Regions from separate parts of the Blautia sp. An46 genome, predicted to be linked through region 1. Evidence: predicted binding sites of a transcription regulator. Region 1 holds the regulator's gene; each other region holds the start of a gene.
What was found. The regulator Rex, encoded in region 1, represses fermentation and respiration genes when NADH is low (regulators of the CRP and FNR family bind a similar motif). The targets are predictions, from matches to a motif close to ATTGTTAANTANTTAACAAT.
Positions count from the first base shown of each region.

Region 2: a site for Rex is predicted at 5,715-5,734, ahead of adhE (bifunctional acetaldehyde-CoA/alcohol dehydrogenase). Genes of this name have one in related genera too.
Region 3: a site for Rex is predicted at 4,603-4,622, ahead of serC (3-phosphoserine/phosphohydroxythreonine transaminase). Genes of this name have one in related genera too.

Region 1 is NZ_NFIF01000020.1:53,543-60,927, reverse strand. It holds gene B5G00_RS14905 (NAD(P)H-hydrate dehydratase) at 1-1,071, opposite strand, end outside; gene B5G00_RS14900 (redox-sensing transcriptional repressor Rex) at 1,177-1,827, opposite strand; gene B5G00_RS14895 (ABC-F family ATP-binding cassette domain-containing protein) at 1,989-3,899, shown strand; gene B5G00_RS14890 (NADP-dependent isocitrate dehydrogenase) at 3,955-5,157, opposite strand; gene B5G00_RS14885 (GntR family transcriptional regulator) at 5,187-5,852, opposite strand; gene B5G00_RS14880 (2-isopropylmalate synthase) at 5,868-7,259, opposite strand.
Region 2 is NZ_NFIF01000004.1:168,765-176,149, reverse strand. It holds gene B5G00_RS05250 (hypothetical protein) at 1-213, opposite strand, end outside; gene dapB (4-hydroxy-tetrahydrodipicolinate reductase) at 331-1,095, opposite strand; gene dapA (4-hydroxy-tetrahydrodipicolinate synthase) at 1,134-2,024, opposite strand; gene B5G00_RS05235 (cob(I)yrinic acid a,c-diamide adenosyltransferase) at 2,074-2,562, opposite strand; gene B5G00_RS05230 (single-stranded DNA-binding protein) at 2,690-3,316, opposite strand; gene typA (translational GTPase TypA) at 3,540-5,369, shown strand; gene adhE (bifunctional acetaldehyde-CoA/alcohol dehydrogenase) at 5,805-7,385, shown strand, end outside.
Region 3 is NZ_NFIF01000019.1:53,674-61,058, reverse strand. It holds gene B5G00_RS14465 ([FeFe] hydrogenase, group A) at 1-752, shown strand, start outside; gene B5G00_RS14460 (DUF1015 domain-containing protein) at 850-2,085, opposite strand; gene B5G00_RS14455 (phosphoglycerate dehydrogenase) at 2,248-3,411, opposite strand; gene serC (3-phosphoserine/phosphohydroxythreonine transaminase) at 3,414-4,496, opposite strand; gene ilvB (biosynthetic-type acetolactate synthase large subunit) at 4,651-6,333, opposite strand; gene ilvD (dihydroxy-acid dehydratase) at 6,354-7,385, opposite strand, start outside.

The sequences.
Region 1 (7,385 bases):
TTTGAGAAGCTCTTTCCTTCCTCTTAGAAGATTAATGCCATCTGCATCAATGACCAAAGGCTTTTTCCCATTTGCAAGAAGGATTTCCAGAAGAGCTTCTGCAAGAGGTCCTGTTCCAATCCCCGGTCCAATGCCGTATACGTCTGCCCAGTCCATTCCTTCTTTCATCATTGCCTCTAAATCCGTATTTTCATCATATACCTGGAGCATGGCCTCTGGAAAGCAGGAAAACATCTGCCGGTTTTCTCTTGCAGTACATACTTTGAGCATTCCTGCTCCAGTCTTCATGGCTCCATAACCGCTTAAATAAGCTGCCCCGAAAATATTCCGGCTCCCGGCCACAAGAAAAATCTTACCGAAACTTCCCTTGTTTCCCTCAGGCAACCTTTTCAGTTTCTGAAGATCCTGAAAAGTACAGGCACAAAGTTCCGGCTTTAAAACAGCTCTTTTGTCTTTATATATTCCTACGTCTGCAACAATGATCTTTCCGGCATATGCCGCTCCCGGATAAAAACATAATCCGGCTTTTCTATATCCAAATGTCACCGTCAAATCTGCTTTTACTGCTGCGCCCAGCACAGCTCCGGTGTCTGCGCTGATTCCAGAAGGGATGTCCACAGACACTACCTTTCCCTGGCAATCATTAATCAGAAGGATGGCATCTTTGTATTTTCCTGATACCTCCCTGGACAGTCCCACTCCAAGGACAGCATCTACTATAGTAGTATATTCATTGGGAAGAAAAGTCTTGACAAAGGAAATACCATATTTTTTTCCAATATCTATCTGTTTCTTCATTTCTTCTGTAAAATGACCGGGATTTCCTAAAATACAGACATCTACATCATAGCCTGCCAGAAAAAGAAGGCGGGCTATGACCACTCCGTCTGCTCCATTATTTCCTCCTCCGCAGAGAACCAGTGTCCTGGTTAAAGGAAATCCTTCTCTCAGCATTTCGTCATATACTGCAAGTCCTGCCCGCTCCATAAGAACAAGAGACGGCACCCCCATCTCCTGAATCGTAAATGTATCCAGTTTTTTCATCTGGTTTCCTGTCACCAGCAGTTCCATCTGTAACACCGCCTTTTCCTTTTTTACCTTCTGAAAAATTTCTCAGACTTCATATTTTTACAGAAAAAACTGCCGCAAAATTTCTTTTACAGCAGTTTGCTCCTCCTATTTCTTATCTTTGTGTTCTGATACATAACAGTTCAGATTATAAGAGAGACGCATAAGACTTTCGGACAAATGTACATTCTCTACGATTACATCCTCCGGCACATCCAGATCCAGATGTGCAAAATTCCAGATGGCCTTTATCCCATGCTGCACCAGAAAATCTGCGGTTTCCGCCGCGTTATTCTTAGGCAGTGTCAGAGCTGCTATCTGAACGTCATGGGTTTCCAGAAACTGGGGAAGTTCCTCCATCATACGGATTTCATTTCCCCGAATAGAAATCCCCTTCAGCACTGGATTTACATCAAAAATCCCTACAATTTTAAATCCTCTTTTTTCAAATTTTACATAATTAGCCAGAGCCTGTCCAAGATTTCCGGCACCGATAATGATCATATGGTGTGTCTTGTCAAGCCCCAGTATTTTTCCGATTTCCGCATACAGATACGGGACATTATAACCATATCCCTGCTGTCCGAAACCACCGAAATTATTCAAGTCCTGGCGGATTTGAGAAGCGGTTACCCGCATTTTCTCACTGAGCTCATTGGAGGATATCCGCTCCACGCCCTCTTCCAGAAGTTCTCCTAAATATCTGTAATAGCGGGGCAGTCTTCTTATTACTGCTTTTGAGATACCTTTATCGTCCACGACAAACCCTCCTATCAAAAGTACACATTCCTAACTAATATTATATATAATCGTTAAATTAAAGTCAATTATAATTCCTTTTATCTGTTGTCAAATTCAGATTTTCCGCTATAATAGTAGGGACAGACTTTTGCAAAAAAACACTAAAGGAGACAACAGAAATGATACTTGCATGTCAGAACATTGAAAAATCCTTTGACGGCGAGCTTCTGCTCCAGGATGTAAATTTTCATATAGAGGAACGGGAAAAAGCGGCCCTTATCGGTATCAACGGCGCAGGAAAAACTACTTTGCTCCGGATCATCATGGGGGAACTTCCCGCTGACAATGGGCAGGTGATCCTGTCCAGAGGAAAGACTATCGGCTATCTGGCTCAGCACCAGGAGAGCGACACGAATCTTTCTATTTACGGCTCTCTCTTGGAAATGAAGCAGCATATCCTGGACATAGAACAGAACATGCGGGCATTGGAAAAAGAAATGAAGCATGCCTCTGGAGAAGAGCTGTCCAAAATCATGGAATCCTATTCCCGCCTTACCCAGAAATTCGAACAGGAAAACGGCTATGCCTGCAAAAGTGAGATCATAGGTGTGCTGAAAGGACTGGGTTTTGAAGAAAAAGATTTTGACAAAATGGTTTCCACACTATCTGGAGGACAGAAAACCCGGGTAGCTCTTGGAAGACTTCTTCTCTCCAGTCCGGATATTATTCTTCTGGACGAGCCTACCAACCATCTGGATATGGATTCTATCGCCTGGCTGGAAACTTATCTTCTAAATTATCCTGGAGCTGTATTCATTGTATCTCATGACCGATACTTTCTGGATAAGGTCGTCACGAAAATTGTTGAGCTGGATAATACAAAGGCTACGGTTTTTACCGGAAATTATTCTGCCTACAGTGAAAAGAAAGCCCAGCTTCGTAAGGCGGCCTATCAGGCCTATTTAAATCAGCAGCAGGAAATCAAACACCAGGAAGAGGTTATCGCCAAGCTTCGGCAGTTCAACCGGGAAAAATCTATCCGCAGAGCAGAAAGCCGGGAAAAAATGTTGGAAAAAATGGAGGTTCTGGAAAAGCCTACAGAGGTAGACGCAGCTATGCGTATCTCCTTAAAACCCAGGATCACCAGCGGAAATGATGTGCTGATGGTGGAACATCTTTCCAAATCCTTCCCCTCTCTCCCTTTGTTTCAAGACCTGAACTTTACCATTAAACGAGGGGAAAAAGTGGCTATTATCGGAAATAATGGTACTGGAAAGACTACCATTCTAAAGATTTTAAACCGCCTTCTTCCTGCTGATGAAGGCAGCTTCCGTCTGGGCAGCAAAGTACATATCGGCTACTATGACCAGGAGCACCATGTGCTTCATATGGAGAAAACGGTATTCGAAGAAATCTCCGATGAATATCCAAAGCTGACCAACACAGAAATCCGGAATCTTCTGGCCGCTTTTCTTTTCACAGGGGACGATGTATTCAAGCCCATCTCTGCTTTAAGCGGCGGAGAACGGGGACGTGTCTCTCTGGCAAAGCTTATGCTGTCAGAGGCCAACTTCCTGATCCTGGACGAGCCCACCAACCATCTGGATATTATCTCCAAGGAAATCCTGGAAGACGCTTTAAAAAGCTATGAGGGAACCGTCCTCTATGTGTCCCATGATCGTTATTTTATTAACCGGACAGCCACAAGGATTCTGGAACTAACCAACCAGAAACTGGTGAATTATATCGGAAATTATGATTATTATCTGGAGAAAAAAGAAGAGCTGACTTCGGTCTACGCCCCTCAGCTCCAAGAAGAGAAGCCCCTGGAAAAAATGTCTTCTACCAAGCAGGACTGGCAGCAGAAAAAAGAGGAGCAGGCCCGTATACGAAAACGTGAAAATGAGCTTAAGAAAACAGAAAAAGCTATTGAAGAGCTGGAAACCCGGGACAAAGAAATCGATGAAGAGCTTGCAAAGCCTGAAGTAGCCACAGACCCCTCTAAGTGTATTCCTCTTTCCGCAGAGAAAGGAGAAATTGCCGAAAAACTGGAGGAGCTTTATGAAAAATGGGAGGAACTTGCCCAATAGGCAGGTTTCTCCCATTTTTTAATCTTTCTTTCACCGTTTCCTGAAATTTCTATTTCTACTTCTCCAGTTCTTTGCGTATCTCCTGAATAAATTCCTGGCTGTTTAACACTACAGGATTCTCCAGACTGGTGATCAGTGCAAGATCTTTTGTCATCTTTCCGCTCTCAATAACACCTACAGTAGCTTTCTCCAGCTTGTCAGCAAAATCACAAAGATCCTGGTTTCCATCCAGCTCCCCTCTCTTTCTCAGAGCTCCTGTCCAGGCAAAAATGGTGGCCACAGAGTTGGTAGAGGTCTCTTCTCCCTTCAGGTGTTTGTAGTAGTGGCGCTGAACTGTTCCATGAGCTGCCTCATACTCAAAATATCCATGAGGAGACACCAGTACAGAGGTCATCATGGCAAGAGAACCAAAGGCAGAAGATACCATGTCGCTCATCACATCGCCGTCATAGTTCTTGCAGGCCCAGATAAAGCCGCCTTCTGCTTTCATGACTCTGGCTACTGCATCATCGATCAGTGTATAGAAATAGGTGATGCCTGCAGCCTCAAACTTCTCTTTGTACTCTTTGTCATAAATTTCCTGGAAGATATCTTTAAAGGTGTGGTCGTACTTCTTGGAAATAGTATCCTTAGTGGCAAACCACAGATCCTGCTTTGTATCCAGGGCATAGGAGAAACAGCTTCTTGCAAAGCTTTCAATGGAAGAGTCCAGGTTATGCATTCCCTGAGCCACTCCCGGCCCCTGAAATTCATGGACCAGTTCTCTGGTCTCTTTTCCTTCCTGGTCTGTATATACCAATTCTACCTTTCCTGGTCCTGGAATGATCATTTCTGTATTTTTATATACATCACCGTATGCATGTCTGGCAAGGGTAATCGGCTTCTTCCAGTTCTTCACACAGGGCTCAATGCCTTTTACCACAATAGGTGCCCGGAAAACCGTACCATCCAGCATAGAACGGATGGTTCCGTTTGGACTTTTATACATCTCTTTTAAATGATATTCATCCATACGTGCGGCATTGGGGGTAATAGTGGCACATTTTACAGCAACCTTATATTTCTTTGTAGCATCTGCCGCATCTATAGTTACCTGGTCATTGGTCTCATTCCTGTGCTCCAGGCCCAGGTCATAATATTCTGTCTTCAGGTCCACAAAGGGAAGGAGCAGCTCATCTTTGATCATTTTCCAGAGGATTCTGGTCATCTCATCTCCATCCATCTCCACTAGAGGTGTGGTCATTTTAATTTTTTCCATAGGTAAAATCTCCTTTCTCCCATCTTTCTTTACTTCATTTCTTCCCGAAGAACCTTCTCAATGTCAAAGTTCTTCAGATTTTCTATGGTATTGGCAATATGTCCGTAGGCGGCTTTTTCCGCCTCCTGACTGTTCCCCTGCCGGATAGCCTCCAGGATTTCTCTGTGCTCGCTGTTAGAAGGCCGCACTCTCATTCTGTACTGCACCGAGGCCTTACGTACTCTCTGCAGATACTGGTGAAAATCTCCCAGGGTATGGGTGAGGATCCTGCTTCCAGAAGCCTCATACAAAAGTTCGTGGAATCTGCCATCCTGCTGGCAGACCTGTTCATAGTTGCCCTTTCCTGCATGGTAATCGGAAAGGACAATAGCCTCTTCCATACCTTCCAGCTGTTCTTTTGTGGCCCTCCCGGCTGCCATAGAAGCGCACAGCCCTTCCAGCCGGGCTCTTATCTGATACATGTCCATAACATCCTGGGAGGAAATGCCGGTGACAAAGGCACCTTTATTAGGTATGATCTGTACCAGTCCTTCCAGGGCCAGCTGCCGTACAGCCTCTCTTACAGGGGTCCTGCTCACCCCCAGTTCCTTTCCAATAGTGCACTCTACCAGCTCATCGCCTTTTTTATATTTTCCTTTCAGAATGTCTTCCCTGAGTTTCTGAAAAACTTTTTCTCTCAATGACTCTCCTGCCATCTTCTTTCGCCGTCCTTATTCCAGTTTCACTCCCAAACGGCTGCAGCACTCATCAATTACGGCCAAAAGCTCATCATCGGTCAGTACCGTTACACGGCCTTCTTCGTACTGCTTGTCCACCCAGGCTTTGACCATGACTGCCAGCTCACTGTTCTTGTCAATCTGCTTCTCGCCAGACAGGCGGAAATGATTGTTGATCCAGTGGGCGATCCCTGCCAGGCCGGAAGTATTGGAGACTGCCACCTGAGGCGGACGGTTCAGGAATTTCTCTGTATCAAATATATTATAAATCTCTTCATTTTTCAACAGTCCGTCTGCATGAATTCCGGCTCTTGTAACATTAAAGGCAGTTCCCACAAAAGGAGTCTGGGGCGGAATCTTATAACCAATCTCTTTTTCATAGTATTCAGCCAGTTCTGTGATGACTGTGGTGTCCATTCCATCCAGAGAGCCCTTCAGCTGGGCATACTCGAATACCATAGCCTCAAGAGGTGTATTCCCTGTCCGCTCTCCAATACCGAAAAGAGAACAGTTTACACCACTGGCTCCATAGAGCCAGGCTGTTGTAGAATTGCTTACCGCTTTATAAAAATCGTTATGGCCGTGGAACTCAATAAGTTCAGAAGGAAATCCGGCATGGGTCATAATGCCGTAGATGATTCCCGGAACAGATCTGGGGATCACAGCGCCGGGATAATTTACCCCATACCCCATGGTATCGCAGCACCGGACCTTAATGGGAATGGAATATTCCTCCATCAGCTTTGTCAGTTCCAGACAGAAAGGAATTACATAACCATAGATATCTGCCCTGGTAATATCCTCCAGATGGCATCTGGGACTGATGCCAATTTCCAGGCAGTCGCGGATTACGCTGAGGTAATGTTCCATAGCCTGGCGGCGGGTCATCTTCATTTTATAGAAAATATGATAGTCAGAACAGCTGACCAGAATTCCTGTTTCTTTCAGACCAATATCTTTTACCAGTTCAAAATCCTTTTTGCTTGCTCTTATCCAGCTTGTAACCTCGGGAAATTTATATCCTTTTTCCAGACATTTATATACTGCATCCCGGTCCTTTTTGCTGTAGAGGAAAAATTCGCTTTGACGGATCTTTCCGTTAGGTCCTCCCAGTCTGTGGAGATATTCATAGATCTTTACAATCTGTTCTGTACTGTAGGGGGCCCTGGACTGCTGACCATCGCGGAAAGTAGTATCTGTGATCCAAATATCATCGGGCATGTGATGAGGGACGATCCTGTCGTTAAAAGCAATCTTCGGTACCTCTGTATAAGGAAACAGGTTTCGGAATACATTGGGCTTTTCCACATCTACCAGAGGATACATATGCTCCTCCAGTTCCAACAGATTCGTGTGATAATTCATACGTACAGCTCTGTCAATCATTTCTCTCACTCCTCATTTTCTGTAAAAATCATAGTTTCATACGCTACTATATAGAACTGCTTGTATCATTGTATACAATTATACAAAACCTGTCAATAAGTTTTTTAACTTTGATAGCATCCATAA
Region 2 (7,385 bases), on a different contig from region 1:
CACACCGTCTTCGATATCGTCTCCCAGGTTTTCAGCCCCGTCTTTCAGAGCCTCTCCTGCGTCCCCGGCCACACCGTCATCTTTCATTGAATCCTCTGCAACGGTCCCTTCCTTGTTATCTGCATTATTATCATTTCCGCAGGCAGTGCCTCCTGTGAGGATTACCGCAGCCAGCAGACACAGGACAAATTTCTTTATATCTTTGGCTTTCATACTGATTTCTCCTTTTCTATTTGGTCTGCTGTTAATATGTGCATCTATCTGTCTTTTTATACAAAAAGAGAGCCAATGCCTTTAGCAAAATATGCTAAAAGACACGGCTCTGTTTTTTTATTTTTCTTCATCAATTACATGGCTCATATTATACATTCCCGCCGGTCTGCCCTTCAAAAACTTGGCCGCTTCTACGGCGCCTTTTGCAAACACTGTCTTTGAATAAGCAGTATGTTTAAATTCAATAACTTCATCAGGACCTGCAAAGATTACCTCGTGGTCACCCACAATGGTTCCTCCCCGCACAGCAGAGATACCAATCTCTTTTTCGTCTCTTTTTTCTCTCTTCTGGCTTCTGTCATAGACATAATGATACTGGTTGTCCATAGCCTCATTAAGACTGTCTGCCAGGGCAAGAGCTGTTCCACTTGGAGCATCCACTTTCAGATTATGATGACGTTCTACAATCTCCATATCAAATCCTGCCGTAGCAAGGACCTTTGCCGCTTCCTGTATTAATTTCAGCAGCGTATTGATTCCCAGAGACATATTGGCAGAGCGGAGCACTGCCGTCTCTTTTGCTGCCTCTTGAGTCTTCTGGAGCTGCTCCTGAGACAGACCTGTAGTACAAAGTACCAGAGGCAGCTTTCTGCTTCTGCAGTATTCCAAAACTCCATCTGTAGCCTTTGCTGATGAAAAATCAATCATAACATCTGCCGGCACATCACATTTTTCAATATCTGTGAATACTGGACATGCATATAATCCTTTATCTTCCAGATCAATTCCGGCTGCCAGCTCCGTTTCCGGATCCTGGGCAACCAGTCCGGCGATTACCTGGCCCATATGTCCATTGCAGCCGTTCATAATAATTCTGACCATTTTTTTCCTCTTTTCTTCCGTATCTCATCTGCTTATACTTAAGCAAGTTTCAGTCCAAAATCAATCATAGCCTGCTTTAATGCTTCTTTATGGCCTTCTTCCATTTCTGTAAGCGGCATACGAAGAGGTCCTACCTCTTTTCCCATGAGATTCATGGCTGCCTTTACAGGTATAGGATTTACCTCAGAAAACAGCGCCCGGACCAGAGGCAGTGCTTTCAACTGCATTTCACAGCTCTTCTGAACATTTCCTTCCAGATAATTCATAACAAGGTCATGGGTATATCTGGGAGCAATATTTGACAGAACAGAAATAACTCCTGCTCCTCCCAGAGCCATGATCGGTGTGATCTGGTCGTCATTTCCAGAATAGATATCCAGTTTTCCCTTTGTCATAGCAGCAATATCCGCAATCTGAGAAATATTTCCGGAGGCTTCTTTTACTGCCACAATATTCTCTACATTTTCTGCCAGGTAAAGCAAAGTCTTAGGTTCAATATTAATGCCGGTACGTCCCGCAATATTATACAGGATGATCGGAAGCTTTACAGACTCTGCTATGGCTGTATAATGAGCAATAAGCCCTTTCTGTGTAGCTTTGTTATAATATGGGCTGACAAGCAGAAGGCCGTCTGCCCCCATCTTTTCTGCTTCCTGAGACATCATAATGGCTGTTTCTGTACAATTGGAGCCTGTACCTGCCACCACGGGAATTCTTTTATTTACTTTATCAATGGTATACTTGATCGTCTCCATATGTTCCTCATGGGAAAGTGTGGATGATTCTCCTGTTGTCCCGCAGATAATGACTGCATCGGTTCCCTCTGCTATCTGCTCTTCCAGGATTTCTCCGAGTTTTTCGAAATTTACATCCCCATTTTCCTTCATCGGTGTTACAATTGCTACACCTGCGCCTTTAAAAATAGACATACCTCTTCCTCCTTCTGCTGTTCTCTTATGTTTTCAACTGTGTTCAAAGCTATTTGACAATTTCCAGGGAGACCACTCTGTCTGCTGCCTCCTTCAAAGCTTCTGTGACCATAGTACCGGTCAAAATCAGCTCTGTCTCATCATCTTTTGCTTCGATCAGCCCTTTCACCTCTTCTTCCGAAACAATTCCCAGTTCCAAGGCGCAGAGGATTTCATCCAATATCAGCATTTCGCATTCTTCAGTAATCAGCACTTTTCTGGCAAAATTTAATCCGTTGCGGATATTCGCGTTCTCCTCCTGCTTTTCTTCTTCTGTCAGATCTTCATAATACTTATCCTTTTTCTCGAATCTGAACAGACGGATATCCGGCTCCAGCACAGAGAGATAATCCAGCTGAGTGGTTGCTTTTCCTTTTAAAAACTGGATCACTATAGCCCTCTTTCCATGCCCGACAGCTCTGACTGCCTGCCCTATTGCCACACTTGTTTTTCCTTTTCCCGGGCCGCAGTAAATCTGTGTCAATCCTCTTTGTTCCATAATAATACACCTCTTACAGACTGCCTTTTTCGGTTTCAATTAAATTAAGAGTTGTGTATATATTACTACACCTGTAAAAATATTGCAATAAAACAACAGCAAAAACTGCCTGCAGCCAGGTATGCAGTCAGTCTGCATACTCCAGTTTGCTCACAGATACTTCGTAGGCAGTCCTCTTCTCTGTCTCATTTTCTCCCAGCTTCTTAATATATTCCCTGCTTTGGATCCTTCCCCACAGCAGCACATGGCCTCCTACTTCAAAGGCTGATGCATAGCGGGCGTTTCTCCCCCAGCATATACAGGGTATGTAATCTGATTTTCCATAGGGACGGTTTACTGCCAGGAGCAGATCCGCAATTTCTCTTCCCAGAGGCGTTTTTCGATAAACAGGAGGTTTACAGATATAGCCATCCAGGAATATCTGATTCGTCTTTATAGAATCATCTGCTTCCTCTACAAAAGAAAGTTCCCTTACAAATACTGAGAGCACCAGCCGGTTTTTCTTTTCCTCGTGCCGGTTGTAGGAACGAAACTGTCCCTGTACCATAATATACTCTCCTTCATAATCCTGGGTTACATCCACCAGGCGCTCAGAGACCATAAGCGGAATCCTGTCCTCTGAATCACTGAGCCTTTTTACCAGAATATCCACCAGGTAGAACCCCTCGCCGAATACTTGATGACTAAAGGTAAAACTGGATGCGATTTTGCCCATAATGGACACCTGATTGTTTTCAATTATTTTATCTGCCATGATTTATTTCCCCTTCCTCTTTCTGGTATCTTGTCTATATCATGTTTATTCAGGGAAACAGATTTTTAGAACAACTATTTTTATTTTTTCACATTCCTTCTATTTCTTTACACTGTATTTTCCGGCGATTCCTCTATTGATACTTATATTTAAGTATGATAGAATAATTTCCGGATTTTAAGGGAAAAACCCTATTTAATAAGAAAAGAGGTTATTGTCATATATGAAAACAACAAGAGAAGATATTCGCAACGTAGCGATCATCGCCCATGTTGACCACGGAAAAACTACTCTGGTAGACCAGCTTCTCCGGCAAAGCGGCGTTTTCCGGGAAAACCAGGAGGTTCAGGAAAGAGTCATGGACTCCAATGATCTGGAACGTGAAAGAGGAATCACTATCCTTTCCAAGAACACAGCCGTACACTATAAAGGAACCAAAATAAACATTATCGATACCCCAGGCCATGCAGACTTCGGCGGCGAAGTCGAGCGAGTGCTCAAAATGGTAGACGGCGTTATCCTTCTGGTAGATGCCTTCGAAGGCGCCATGCCTCAGACAAAGTTTGTTCTGAAAAAAGCTCTGGATCTGGATCTTCATGTAATTGTATGTATCAATAAAATTGACCGGCCAGAAGCCCGGCCCAGCGAAGTCATTGACGAGGTTCTGGAACTTCTTATGGATCTTGATGCATCTGACGAGCAGCTTGACTGTCCTTTCCTGTACGCTTCAGCAAAGACCGGCCACGCTGTCCTTGACCTGGCTGATACACCAGAAAGCATGGAGCCCCTTTTTGAAACCATATTGAAGTATATCCCTGCTCCAACAGGAGATCCGGAAGCTCCCACACAGGTTCTGATCAGTACCATTGACTACAACGAGTATGTGGGCCGTATCGGCGTCGGAAAAGTGGAAAACGGGACTATCAGCGTTAATCAGGAGGTCATGCTCTGCAACCACCACGACCCGGACAAGATGAAAAAAGTAAAGATCAGCAAACTTTATGAATTTGATGGACTTAATAAAGTAGAGGTTAAAGAGGCAGGTATCGGCTCTATTGTAGCCATTTCCGGTATTGCAGATATCCACATCGGAGACACCCTTTGTTCTCCGGAAAATCCAGATCCAATTCCTTTCCAGAAGATTTCTGAGCCTACTATTTCTATGAATTTTCTGGTAAATGACAGTCCCTTTGCCGGGCAGGAAGGAAAATTCGTCACCTCCCGTCATCTGAGAGAGCGTCTTATGCGGGAGCTGAATACAGATGTAAGTCTCCGGGTAGAGGATACAGACAGCACTGACTGTTTCAAGGTCTCCGGAAGAGGCGAGCTCCATCTCTCTGTTCTTATCGAGAACATGAGACGTGAGGGCTATGAATTTGCAGTAAGCAAAGCAGAAGTCATTTATAAGGAAGACGAACGTGGAAGAAAGCTGGAGCCAATGGAAATTGCTTATGTAGATGTTCCTGAAGAATTTTCAGGGACCGTGATCCAGAAACTCAGTGAGAGAAAAGGAGAACTCCAGGGCATGAGTCCTGCCAGTGACGGAACCACTCGTCTGGAATTTCACATTCCTTCCCGTGGTCTTATCGGTTTCCGTGGGGATTTCCTCACTTCCACCAAAGGCACCGGAATCCTGAACACTGCATTTGACGGCTATGCCCCCTATAAAGGCGATATGCAGTATCGCAAACAGGGCTCACTCATTGCTTTTGAAACAGGGGAAGCAGTAACCTACGGCCTTTTCTCTGCCCAGGACAGAGGTACTCTCTTTATTGGCCCAGGCGAAAAAGTATACAGCGGTATGGTCATCGGGCAGAGTGGAAAAACCGAGGATATTGAACTGAATGTATGTAAGACCAAGCATCTTACCAATACCCGTTCTTCCTCCGCAGACGAAGCCTTGAAGCTGACCCCGCCAAGAATTCTCAGTCTGGAACAGGCTCTGGAATTTATCGATACAGATGAGCTGCTGGAAGTTACTCCTGAGTCTCTGCGAATCCGTAAAAAAATCCTGGACTCCCGCCTGCGGAAAAGACAGAATATGAAAAAATAATTATCTTACCTAGTAATAGAAATAGTTCGCTGTAAAGAGCAAAGATGAACAGCCCTTTCGTTTCTGCTCTTTATGGCGTTCTTTTTTATTCATTATTTTACATATGACCATATTGATATTTTTTTATCAAATTTACCCCCCTATCTTAGACACTAAAAACAATAAATTGTATTTAGTTTTCTTATATTCTTTATTTTCAGATAATTATATATTTAACAATCTTTTTTCTTTATTTTTCCCGAAAAATATAGTAAAATAAATGTACATAAATCACCAGAAAAATGAAAAATTTTTTCCTGTAACATATTGACATTTTTTTAACAAAGCATTATAATAGTCTCAACACTTGTTAAATATTTATCAATATCAACAGAGAATCTTATCTCTCTGTTATATAAAACTATTTCATTTTACATTTTTTAAGGAGGATTTCCCATGGCTAAAAAAACAGAAAGCAATGTACCGGAAACCGTCAACAGCGTAGAAGCCCTTCAGGCAAAGATCGCTTCTATGCGTGAGGCCCAGAAAAAGTTTGCTTCCTATTCTCAGGAGCAGGTAGACAAAATCTTTTTCGAAGCCGCTATGGCAGCAAACAAACAGCGTATCCCCCTGGCCAGAATGGCCTGCGAAGAAACTGGCATGGGTGTTCTGGAAGATAAGGTTATCAAAAACCACTATGCAGCAGAGTATACATACAATGCCTATAAGAGAGTAAAAACCTGCGGTGTTGTGGAAGAAGACAAATCTTACGGTATCAAAAAGATTGCGGAGCCCGTGGGAATCGTAGGTGCAGTTATCCCTACTACCAATCCTACTTCTACCGCTATTTTCAAATGTCTGATCTGCTTAAAGACAAGAAACGCCATTATCATCAGCCCTCATCCCCGTGCAAAGAAATGTACCATTGAGGCTGCAAAGGTTGTTCTGGAAGCTGCTGTAAAGGCAGGGGCTCCGGAAGGAATCATCGGCTGGGTGGAAGAACCTACTCTGGAACTTTCCAATGAGCTGATGCGTTCTGCAGATGTGATCCTGGCTACCGGCGGTCCCGGAATGGTAAAGGCTGCTTATTCTTCCGGAAAACCGGCTATCGGTGTAGGTCCCGGGAATGTTCCGGTTATCATGGACAGCACCTGTGATATTCAGACTGCTGTATACTCTGTGATTCATTCCAAAACCTTTGACAACGGCATGATCTGTGCTTCTGAGCAGTCCGTAACTGCCATTGCAGATATATACGATAAGGTGAAAGCTGAATTTGTCAAGAGAGGCTGCCATGTTTTAAATAGTGAAGAACTGGACAAAGTCCGCAAGATCATCCTTACTGAAGCCGGCACCGTAAATGCCAGGATCGTTGGACAGCCAGCTTCCGTGATCGCTGAACTTGCCGGAATTTCTGTTCCGAAAGATACCAAGATTCTTATCGGCGAGGTGACTTCTGTGGATATCTCTGATCCATTTGCTCATGAGAAACTTTCTCCGGTTCTGGCTCTCTACAAAGCGAAAGACTTTGATACTGCTCTTGACATGGCAGACCAGCTGGTAAAGGACGGCGGATACGGACACACAGCTTCTATCTATGTACATCCTTCACAGACAGAGAAACTGGACAAATTTGCAGACCGTATGAAGACCTGCCGTATCCTGGTAAATACACCTTCTTCCCACGGCGGCATTGGTGATCTTTACAACTTCAAGCTGGCTCCGTCACTGACTCTGGGCTGCGGTTCCTACGGCGGAAACTCTGTATCTGAAAACGTAGGAGTAAAGCATCTGCTCAACACTAAGACCGTTGCTGAAAGGAGAGAAAACATGCTGTGGTTCAGAACACCTGAGAAGGTTTATTTCAAAAAGGGCTGTCTGCCTGTAGCTTTAGACGAGCTGAGAACTGTTTACGGCAAGAAAAAAGCATTCATTGTTACCGATACATTCTTATATCAGAGCGGTTATACAAAACCAATCACTGACAAGCTGGACGAAATGGGAATCCAGTATGACTGCTTCTTTGATGTAGCTCCG
Region 3 (7,385 bases), on a different contig from region 1:
AAGATAATCTTTCTACCTGCCGTTCTCCTCAGGGAATGTTCTCCGCAGTTATGAAAGAATATTACAGAGGCTATGAAAAAAATCAGGGCAAAAAGACCTTTGTGGTTTCCATTATGCCCTGTACTGCAAAGAAGATGGAGATTCTCCGTCCCAACAACTTTACAAAAGGTGAGCAGGATACCGATGTGGTCATCACTACCACAGAAGTTATCCGCATGATCCGCAACTCCGGCATTGAGTTTGCTACCCTTGTGCCGGAAGCCTGTGACATGCCCTTTGGTTTCGGTTCCGGGGCTGGCGTGATCTTTGGCGTAACCGGTGGTGTTACGGAAGCTATGCTTCGCCGCTTTGCTGACAAACATGACAAGGCTACTATGGACTCTGTAGCAGAGGCCGGAGCCAGAGGCGATGAGGGAATCAAAGAATTCTCCGTTACCTACCAGGGAATTCCTCTTAATGTCTGCGTAGCCAGCGGTCTGGCTAATGCCCGGACAGTTATGGAAAATATCAAGAGTGGAAAAAAACATTATCATATCGTAGAGATCATGGCCTGCAGAAGAGGCTGTATCATGGGAGGAGGACAGCCCCCAAGAGCTGGCAACCGCACTAAATCCGCCAGAAGAGACGGCTTGTATCAGGCAGATAATGTTACCAGCATCCGGAAAGCTGATGAAAATCCGCTGATTCTTTCCCTCTATGACGGTCTGTTAAAGGGCAAAGTGCATGAACTTCTTCATGTAGACAGCTATTAAATCAAACGATAGGCAGCAGGTCTTTGAAACTGTCTGTTATAATAAAAAGGAGCGGGACTCTGGTTTCACAATCCAGAATCTCCGCCCCTTTTCTTCGTTATATCCTGTGGATAAACAGGCCGCTTCTCAGCTTCGGCTCAAACCAGGTAGACTTTGGAGGCATGAGCTTACCCTCATCTGCCACTTTCACCAGTTCTTCCATACTGGTGGGATAAAGGGTAAAGGCAGCTCCATCTGTCTGGTCTGCCTCCTGCTCCAGTTCCTGGAGGCCTCGGACCCCGCCTTCAAACCGAATTCTGGGGTCTTCCTTGGGATTATGTATTCCCAGGACCGGTTCCAGGAGATAATCCTGAAGAATCGATACATCCAGGCTTTTTACAGAATCAGAAGAACGATATTCTTCCTTTATTTTCAGATTATACCAGGATTTTCCCACATAAAGACCAAAAGTACCTTTTTTCTCAGGCTTCACCGGTGAGTCTCCGTTTTCCTTTACGAAAAAGTATTTTTCCACCTCACTTAAAAACTCTTCTCTGGTTTTTCCTGCCAAATCTTTCACCACGCGGTTATACTCAATAATACGCAGCTCATCCCAGGGAAAAAGTACACTCATGAAATAGTTAAAAGGCTCTTTTCCTGTATACATTGGATTCTTTTCTCGCTGTTTCTGGGCAATCTTTACTGCTGCCGCCGCTCTGTGATGACCGTCAGCAATGTAGATACTGTCCATTTTTCCAAAAAGCTTCTGGATTTTTTCTATCACATTTCCCTGATATATGACCCAGACTTTATGGCGCACTCCATCCTCTGCCAGGAAATTATAAGAAGGGTAGCTCCGTTTCCGTATATCCAGAAGTCTTCGAAGTTCCGGGTCAGGACGATGGGCCAGATAAATAGGCCCTGTCTGGGCCTGACATCCCTGGATATGACGGATTCGGTCCAACTCCTTTTCCGGACGGGTATTTTCGTGGCATTTGATCACATGGTTCAAATAGTCATCCACAGACACACAGGCAGCCACCCCTGTCTGAACATGTTTTCCGTTATCAAGTTCATAGATATAGTAGCATTCTTCCATGTCCTGGCATAAGTCTCCTTTATCCAGGAGTTCCCAGAGATTATCTCCGGCTTTTTTGTAGACTTCCGGACTGTACATGTCTGTCTCATCAGGAAATTCTGTTTCCGGACGGTCAACCCGCAAAAAGGACAGGGGATGTTTTTTAATCTCTTCTCTGGCTTCCTCTTTGGTCACCACATCATAGGGAAGGGCCGCGATTTCTGCCGCTTTCACTGCCTGAGGCCGAATTGCGGAAAATGGTTTTACTACTGCCATAAAAACCTCCTAATCCTTGTGAATTTTCAATTTTTCAAGGAATTTTATCGTTTTGCCGATTCTTTTACGGTTCCTCCTTATAGAACCAAACAGTGTTTTTGCTTTCTTCATCTGTTTCAGCTTTCTTTGAAAAGATGTTTTCGTTTTCATTACTACCCCGTTTTATTTTACAATACGAACTCTGTATACGCCTTTAATGTTCTTTAAGGCTTTTGCCACCTCTTTGGAAATAGGGGAGGATACGTCGATCATTGTATAAGCGTAGTCTCCCTTACTCTTATTAGTCATATTTGAAATATTCACTCCGGCATCTCCCAAAGCTTTTGCAAACTGGCTGATCATATTTGGGATATTTTTGTGATTGATCGTCACACGCCCCACATCTACACAGGCTCCTGCATCGCAGTTGGGATAGTTTACGGAATTTTTAATATTACCGTTTTCCAGATAATCCATAAGTTCCTGGACCGCCATTACAGCACAGTTGTCCTCAGACTCTTCTGTAGACGCTCCAAGATGAGGGGTCACCAGGGTGTTCGGTGTGCTGGCCACCAGAGGATTGGCAAAGTCTGTCACATATTTCTTTACTTTTCCTTCCCGGAGGGCTTCTGCAAGAGCCTCCTCATCTACCAGCAGATCTCTGGCAAAGTTCAGAAGGACCACGCCCTCCTTCATCTGAGCGATTTCGTCTCTTCCGATCATATTTCTGGTACTGTCCATAAGAGGCACATGTATGGTTATATAGTCGCAGTCACGGTAGATCATATTCACATCATTGATATGATGGATGCTCCTGGACAGGCTCCAGGCTGCATCTACAGAAATAAAGGGGTCATAGCCGTAAACTTCCATGCCAAGATGAACTGCTGCGTTGGCTACTCTCACGCCGATGGCTCCCAGGCCGATGATTCCCAGCTTTTTCCCGCTGATCTCACAGCCGGCAAATTTTTTCTTCTGCTTTTCTGCCTTCTTGGCAATATCCTCAGAAGCCTCCTGCTGTTCCAGCCACTCAATACCGCCTACAATATCTCTGGAAGCTAAAAGCATACCTGCAATGACCATTTCCTTTACGCCATTGGCGTTTGCACCGGGAGTGTTGAAAACAACTACGCCCTTTTTAGCCATTTCCTCCAGGGGGATATTGTTTACGCCTGCTCCGGCTCTGGCTACAGCTACGGTCTTATCTGCAAGCTCCAGGCTGTGCATATCTGCACTTCTTACCAAAATAGCATCTGCCTGGGCAAGTTCCTCTGTATTCTCATATTTTCCCGGAAATTTCTCCAGGCCCACCGGTGAGATGGGATTTAAGCAATGATACTGAAACATGATCATCCATTCTCCTTTTCAAAGTTCTTCATAAAGTTCACAAGGGATTCCACCCCTTCTACCGGCATAGCATTGTAAATGCTGGCTCTCATGCCGCCTACAGTCCGGTGTCCCTTCAGATTTTCAAATCCTGCTTCCTGGGCTTCTTTTACAAATTTGGCGTCCAGTTCCTTATTTCCTGTGATAAACGGTACGTTCATAAGGGATCGGTCTTCCGGCACCACTGTACCTTTAAACAGGCTGCTGGAATCCAGGAAATCATAGAGGATTTTCGCTTTTCTCTCATTGCGCTCTTTCATTGCAGAAAGGCCGCCCATTTTCTTCAGCCATTTAAATACTTTGCCGCACATATAGATACAGTAGCAGTTTGGCGTATTGTACATTGAGCCTGCGTCAGCATGGGTTTTAAAAGTCAGCATAGTAGGCGTTCCCGGCAGAACATCCTCGGTGATCAGGTCTTCCCGGATAATGGAGATTACCATGCCTGCAGGGCCGATATTTTTCTGTACTCCGCCATACAGAATGCCGTATTTGCTCACCTCTACCGGTTCGGAGAGGAAACAGGAAGATACGTCTGCTACCAGGGTTTTTCCTTTTGTATTTGGAAGCTTTTTGAACTTTGTTCCATAGATAGTATTGTTCTCACAGATATATACGTAATCCGCATCAGGACTGATGGGAAGGTCAGAACAGTCCGGTATATAAGAATATGTTTTATCTTCGGAAGATGCGATTTTATTTGCCTTTCCGTATTTCTGGGCTTCCTGCCATGCCTTTTTTGCCCACTGGCCTGTAACAATATAATCTGCCACCCGATTCTTCATAAGGTTCATGGGAATCATGGCGAACTGCTGGCTGGCTCCTCCCTGAAGAAACAGTACCTTATAATTTTCCGGAATTTCTAGCAGGTCTCTTAAGTCAGACTCAGCTTCCTGGATAATGTTTTCAAACATTTTGGAGCGGTGGCTCATCTCCATAACGGACATTCCGCATCCCCTGTAATCCAGCATCTCCTCTGCTGCTTCTTTTAAAACTTCCTCCGGCAGTACTGCCGGACCTGCTGAAAAGTTATAAACTCTGCTCACGACTCTTTCCTCCTCTTAGCTTTATTATAAAAGAATGAGGTGCCGCAGTCTCTCATGACTTGCTGCTGCGTCACCTCATATCTACGTGCTGTACTTATTCTAATCCTTTGATATATTTTTGTCAATAAAAACATCTGTCTTTTTCAGGAAGACATTAGTTGTCCGTTTTCAGATCCTCTGCATCAAAGGCGTCTTCAATGTTGGCTCCCGGTGACACCATAGGGAATACCTTATCATCACTGTCAATCACGCAGTCGATCAGAACTGTGGTGTTTAAATCAATAGCTTTGCGGATAGCGCCTGGAAGATCTTCCTTCTTTGTGACCCTTATACCTACAGCTCCCATGGCTTCTGCCAGCTTCACATAGTCTACTTTATCCTGAAGTATGGTATTGGAATACCGTTTTTCATAATAAAGAGTCTGCCACTGGCGCACCATGCCCAGGACCTGATTATTGATGATCACCTCCACCAGAGCCATATTGTTTCTGGTGGCTGTTGCCAGTTCATTCATATTCATACGGAAACATCCGTCTCCTGCCACATTAATGACTACCTTATCCGGATTTGCCATCTTGGCTCCAATAGCTGCTCCCAGGCCATATCCCATAGTGCCTAAGCCACCGGATGAAAGAAAAGTCCTTGGATTCTTAAATTTATAATACTGGGCCGCCCACATCTGGTTCTGCCCTACCTCTGTAGTGATAATGGCATCTCCCTTGGTCTGTCTGTACAGCTCTTCGATGACTGCCGGACCTGTAAGGCCCTGAGGATTATAAGTAAGAGGATATTTTGCCTTCAGGCCTTCGATTTCTTCTATCCATTCCTCATGTTTTGCCGGCTGTACCATAGGCAGAAGCTGTCTCAGCACTTCCCTGGCGTCTCCAATAATACGGCAGTCCACTAAAACATTTTTATTAATCTCTGCTCCATCCACATCAATATGGATGATCTTGGCATTCTTTGCAAAATTTTTGGCATTTCCAATTACACGGTCAGAAAATCGCACGCCTACAGCTACCAGAAGATCACATCTTGTAACGCCCAGATTGGAGGTTTTGGTTCCGTGCATCCCCAGCATACCTGTGTAGTAGGGGTCCTCTCCTGAGAAAACACCTTTCCCCATAAGGGAATCTGTCACTGGTGACTGTATCTTATAAGCCAGTTCCCGGACTTCTTCCCAGGCATTGGAAGCTACTGCCCCTCCGCCTACAAAAATATATGGCTTTTTCGCTTTATTGATCATATCTGCTGCTGTCTGAAGATCTTCCTGTGTGATTTCCTCTACAGATGGCTTCACTTCCTTTGGAACAGCAGGGATAAACTCTGTTTTATTCGCAGTCACGTCCTTGGTAATATCTACCAGAACAGGGCCTGGCCTGCCTGTTTTTGCGATTCTGAAAGCTCTTCTGAGTGTCTTAGCCAGAGCTGCCACATCTTTTACAATAAAGCTGTGTTTTGTAATGGGCATGACCACTCCTGCAATATCTACCTCCTGAAAGCTGTCTTTTCCCAACAGGGGGAGACCAACATTACAGGTAATAGCCACCAGCGGGATAGAATCCATATGGGCTGTAGCGATTCCAGTAACCAGATTGGTAGCTCCCGGACCACTGGTAGCCATGCACACGCCTACCTTTCCTGTAGAACGGGCATAGCCGTCTGCCGCATGGGCGGCTCCCTGCTCATGGGATGTCAGGACATGATGGATTTCATCCTGATGTTTGTATAATTCATCATATATATTCAGGATGGTACCTCCCGGGTAACCAAAGACCGTATCCACCCCCTGTTCTTTCAGACATTCAATAACAATTTCCGCTCCTGTAAGCTGCATAGAAATCTCCTCCCCTTTTTCTATCTTTTTGGTACCTCCAGTACAGCTCCTCTGTTTCCGCTGGTCACCATAGCTGCGTATCTTGCCAGATAGCCGGTAGTCACCTTCGGCTCTCTAGGCTGCCATTTTTCTTTTCTCTTAGCCAGTTCTTCTTCTGAAACTGCCAGTTCCAGTTTATTTTCCGGAATATTGATCCGGATCAGATCTCCTTCTTCTACCAAAGCAATGGGGCCGCCCACTGCTGCTTCCGGAGAAATATGTCCGATAGAAGCTCCTCTGGAAGCTCCTGAAAACCTTCCGTCTGTGATGAGAGCAACGGAAGAGCCCAATCCCATTCCCGCTATCGCTGAGGTTGGATTCAGCATTTCTCTCATGCCAGGGCCGCCTTTTGGTCCTTCATAGCGGATGACTACCACATCTCCAGGCACGATTTTGCCGCCTTTTATAGCGGCAATGGCGTCTTCCTCACAGTCAAAGACTCTGGCAGGACCTTCATGTACCATCATTTCCTCACATACAGCACTTTTCTTTACTACTCCTCCGTCAGGAGCCAGATTTCCTGTAAGCACAGCCAGTCCTCCGGTCTGTGTATAAGGATTGTCAACCGGGCGGATAACCTCTGGATTTCTGTTCACACATCCTTCAATATTTTCTCCTACGGTCTTTCCTGTTACTGTGATGCAGTCCAGGTTCAGCAGGTCTTTTTTTGCCAGCTCGTTCATTACTGCATAAACTCCTCCAGCCTCGTTAAGGTCCTCAATATAAGTGGGGCCTGCTGGGGCTAAGTGACAGAGATTGGGGGTCTTCTCACTGATTTGGTTAGCAAAAGTAATATCAAAATCCCAGCCGATTTCATGGGCGATAGCCGGCAGATGGAGCATACTGTTTGTAGAGCATCCCAGGGCCATATCTACCGTGAGGGCATTTAAAATAGCCTCCTTTGTCATAATATCTCTGGGACGGATATTCCTTCTGTACATTTCCATAACCTGCATACCAGCATGTTTTGCCAGTTTAATACGCTCAGAATATACAGCAGGAATGGTTCCATT